2 regions of the Vibrio sp. YMD68 genome follow, and region 2 is predicted to be linked to the other one. Evidence: predicted binding sites of a transcription regulator. Region 2 holds the regulator's gene; the other holds the start of a gene.
The links. The regulator MetJ, encoded in region 2, represses methionine synthesis genes. The targets are predictions, from matches to a motif close to TTAGACNTNTANANGTCTAA.

Region 1: a site for MetJ is predicted at 1,753-1,772, ahead of metN (methionine ABC transporter ATP-binding protein MetN). Genes of this name have one in related genera too.

Annotation. Positions count from the first base shown of each region.
Region 1 covers NZ_CP124614.1:789,667-792,137, forward strand. The annotation lists gene QF117_RS09755 (methionine ABC transporter permease) at 1-632, opposite strand, end outside; gene metN (methionine ABC transporter ATP-binding protein MetN) at 622-1,656, opposite strand; gene gmhB (D-glycero-beta-D-manno-heptose 1,7-bisphosphate 7-phosphatase) at 1,871-2,422, shown strand.
Region 2 covers NZ_CP124614.1:182,225-184,695, forward strand. The annotation lists gene QF117_RS06790 (O-succinylhomoserine (thiol)-lyase) at 1-737, opposite strand, end outside; gene metJ (met regulon transcriptional regulator MetJ) at 1,014-1,334, shown strand; gene QF117_RS06800 (malic enzyme-like NAD(P)-binding protein) at 1,573-2,471, opposite strand, start outside.

The DNA.
Region 1 (2,471 bases), 610 kb from region 2:
ACGATGAGCATCACGACGGTCACCGCCATAATCACCACATCGTAGCGGTGGAAACCATATCGAATAGCAACATCACCCAAGCCACCGCCACCTACCGTCCCTGCCATAGCGGAGTAGCTCACGAGTGTGACGAGCGTAATCGTGACAGAGTTAATGATGGTCGGTAATGCTTCTGGTAATAACACTTTGGTAATAATTTGAGTCGGTGTCGCGCCCATTGATTGAGCTGCTTCGACAAGCCCCGTTGGTACTTCTAGAAGTGCACCTTCAATAAGACGAGCAACAAAAGGAATCGCACCAATCGTCAGTGGCACAATCGCAGCCGTAGTACCAATAAAGGTGCCAACTAGCAGCTTTGTCACCGGGATGATGGCAACCATAAGAACCAAAAATGGCACAGAACGCCCCATATTAACGATGGCACCGAGTACGGCATTAAATTGGGTGTTTTCTAATAAGCCGCCTTTTTTGGTGGTATGTAAAATAACGCCAAGCGGAATACCGATAGCAAAACCGACAATCCCAGCCACACCGACCATGTAAAGAGTTTCCCATGTCGCACCCAGCAACAGGTTTCCGTTTAGGCTTAGCCAGTCACCGACGGTACTTAAAGAAAGGGTATTAAAGGACATAACCAAGTACCTCTACTTTTACTTTGTTCTCACTTAAAAACGCAATAGCCGCATTATCATCTTCTTCGCTTCCAAACAGTTCTGCGACCATCATGCCGAACTTAACACCGCCTGCGTAATCGAGATCGGAACTTAAAATGCTCACATCAATATTGAATTGTCTCGTTATCTGCGACATCAGCGGGGCATCAACGGTCTCGCCGGTGAACTCTAAACGGACCAGTGGATAGCTTCCTTCTACGCGCGTTTTTTGTAGGCGAACTTGATAATCTTCAGGGATGCTCAGGTCGAGTGTTGAACGAATAAACTCGTGCGCCAACTCTGTTTTAGGGTGAGCAAAAATTTCGCCAACCGTCCCTTTTTCAACCAATTCACCGTCGCCAATAATCGCAACTTGGTGACAGATGCTTTTCACCACGTCCATTTCATGGGTGATGAGTAAGATCGTGATATTCAGCTTGCGGTTGATTTCACGCAGTAGCTCTAAAATCGATTGTGTTGTCGCAGGGTCTAGTGCACTTGTTGCTTCATCGCAGAGAAGTACTTTCGGGTCAGACGCCAGTGCTCTAGCGATAGCAACACGCTGCTTTTGTCCGCCACTTAAGTTAGCCGGGTAGGTGTCTCGCTTGTCTGCCAAGCCAACCAGTTTCAGCAATTCTGAAATCTTACTCTCAATATGCTGTTTGCTTTGCCCTGCAAGTTCGAGCGGTAAAGCGATGTTGTCAAATACCGTACGTGATGACAGTAAGTTGAAGTGTTGGAAAATCATGCCGATGTTACGGCGAGCTTCACACAGTTGTGATTTGCTTAATAAAGTAAGGTCAACACCATCAACAATGATTGAGCCGGTAGTGGGTGCTTCCAGCATATTGACGCAGCGGATTAGGGTACTTTTCCCCGCACCTGAAGAACCAATAACACCAAAGATGGTGCCTTGCTCAATATGAAGGTCGATATTTTTCAGGGCAACGATCTCTTTGGTGCCTTGATAAAAAACCTTATTTACTTGATTTATCTCAATCATTTTCTTTCCTGTGCAGGGATAACAGAATAATATTTTGAACTGTATCTCATTTAGTAGAGGATGCTATGGTTTTCCCTGAATCAAGTCAATAGATATTTTTACGTCTAGACGTCTAAACGTTCGTTTGCACTAGTACCAAAAGTAATTAGATAGTGATGAAAGAAATAAAGCGTGCGATAATTCCACAATATATTGACTAAATTGAGTATGAGTTTTGGCTAAACCCGCAGTGTTTTTGGATCGAGATGGCGTGATCAACGTGGATCATGGTTACGTAAATGACGAGCACGATTTTGAGTTTATTGACGGTGTTTTTGACGCGACGAAGCAGCTTCAGAAAATGGGGTATATGCTTGTACTCGTAACGAATCAATCCGGTATTGCGCGTGGCATGTTTGATGAGGAGCGTTTTCTTTCCCTAACTCAGTGGATGGATTGGAACTTTGTCGATCATGGCGTCGAATTTGATGGTTTCTATTACTGCCCCCATCATGCTGAGCATGGCATTGCTGAATACAAACAAGATTGTGAGTGTCGCAAGCCTAAACCCGGTATGTTTATTTCTGCACGTAACGATCTGGATATTGATATGGCAAACTCAATCATGGTTGGCGATAAAGCCGAAGACATGATGGCTGCTGAGGCGGCGGGCATAGAAACGAAGATTCTGGTGCGTACGGGTAAACCCGTCACCGAACAAGGCGAAACGTTAGCCACGACCGTACTTAACAGCATTAAAGATGTACCGGCTTACTTAGCTAGTTAGTACTTACTTAAATAGCTATTTATCTATTTATCTATTTATCTATTTAGCT
Region 2 (2,471 bases):
ATGCCGCGTAACGTCATGTAGCTATCAAAAGGCGTACCTGTAGCGCCAATGCAGTTGCCCCACCATCCGAGTTCTTCCGCATGCTCTTCGGTTTTGGTGATCACAACGCCACCAATCACATCGGAGTGACCATTGATGTATTTGGTGGTTGAGTGAATAACAAAGTCAGCGCCAAGCTCTAAAGGCTTTTGGAACACCGGAGTTAAAAAGGTATTGTCGACCGCGACTAATGCCCCGACTTGTTTGGCTTTTTGGCATGTTTTCTCAATGTCGACCACACGTACTAAAGGATTTGATGGGGTTTCAATCAGAATCAGTTTTGGTTTTTTAGCAATGGCCGCGTCAAAGGCTTTGGTATCCGATTGATCAACAAATTCCACCTTGAAGTCACCTTTAAGGCTTCGCGTATTAAACAGGCGGTAAGTGCCACCATAGCAATCGTGTGGAGCAACGATAAGATCATCTGGCCCCAAAAATGTTGATACCCAAAGGTTAAGTGCAGACGTTCCACAGTTTGTGACCACCGCGCCTTTTCCTGATTCTAGCTCAAACAAGGCGGTTTCAAGCAACCCGCGATTTGGGTTTCCAGAACGTGTGTAATCGTATTTAGGCACTTCGCCAAATGCAGGGAAGCCGTAATTGGTTGAGAGATAAATAGGTGGCACCACAGCGTGATGTTGCGTATCTGACTCGATTCCCGTACGAACTGCGATTGTTGCTGGTTTGCGGGTGCTCATAAATCCTTCCTTTGTGTATGGCTATGCTTTTTGACGCTGCTATAATGACTCTTAAAGGGCAATACGGCTATACCTAGTTAGTTAGATGGATAGACCTAGGTATATGGATAGTTTCAGGTTGCTATAAGTTATTCCCTTCCTTATTTTTGACACTTTACTTATCAAAAATGAAGACGTCAACACTTCTAGACGTCTATATGTCTTTGCTTATAGACTTAAATCCGGCTAAAATTGCCCCTCAACTTAAATACCCTATGATAATAACGAAGGTGCGCAATGGCAGATTGGAATGGTGAATACATTAGTCCATACGCGGAACACGGCAAAAAAAGCGAACAAGTAAAGAAAATCACAGTATCGATTCCGCTAAAAGTACTGAAGGTATTGACCGATGAACGTACGCGTCGTCAGATAAATAACCTACGCCATGCGACCAACAGTGAATTACTGTGTGAAGCTTTTCTTCATGCTTATACTGGTCAACCGTTACCGACGGATGAAGATTTACGAAAAGATCGCCCAGATGATATTCCGGCAGAAGTGAAAGCACTGATGACGGCAATGGGGATTGAATTTGAAGCCTACGATCAAGAATAAAAAGGGCTCAGCTAGCTATTATTTCATTGGCTAAGCGTTACGCGAATAGTGTCGTTAGCGCAGTTAGGCTATCGCTTGTTGTACCGACATTTTAAAATGGTACAGAAACAAAAAAACCGCAGTGACTTTATAAAAAGGCTGCGGTTTTTTAATGCTTGGAATACCGTTAGCAAAGAGCGTCGATTACGACGCCATATAATTGCCTAGCATCTAGCATCTAGCATCTAGCATCTAGCATCTAGCTTTCTAGCATGTAATTTTCTGGCATGTCGATTCGAGCTACTCCAGATTCAACCGCAGCCACTGCCACCGCTTTTGCTACGCGAGGCAACAAACGTGGATCCATCGGTTTTGGAATGATGTAGCTTGACCCGAACTCAAGGCTATCAACACCTGCGGCTTTTAATACCTCGGCAGGCACGGGCTCTTTAGCCAGTTCTCGGATAGCTTTCACCGCGGCTAATTTCATTGAATCATTGATTTCGCTTGCACGTACATCAAGAGCGCCACGGAAGATGAACGGGAAACACAGAACGTTATTGACCTGATTTGGGTAGTCACTGCGACCAGTACCCATAATGAGGTCGCTACGAACCTCATGGGCAAGTTCAGGTTTGATTTCTGGATCTGGGTTGGAACAGGCGAACACGATCGGCTTATCAGCCATCAGTTTTAGCGCTTCAGGTGGCAGCAAGTTTGGCCCTGATACGCCTAAGAATAAATCAGCACCTTCAATCACATCTTCAAGGGTGCGCTTATCGGTATTGTTGGCAAACAGCTGTTTGTATTCGTTTAAGTCATCACGACGTGTGTGAATCACACCTTTACGGTCAAGCATGTAGATCTTTTCGCGCATGGCACCACACTTGATCAACAGTTCCATACACGCCACCGCTGCTGCGCCCGCACCCAGACAAACAATGGTAGCCTCTTCCAACTTTTTGTCTTGCAGTTCAATTGCATTCAGCATGCCCGCTGCGGTAACAATGGCGGTACCGTGCTGGTCATCGTGGAAAACAGGCACATCACAACGCTCAATCAGGCGACGTTCAATTTCAAAACAATCCGGTGCTTTAATGTCTTCTAAATTGATGCCACCAAAGGTATCGGCAATGTTAGCAACGGTATCGACAAACT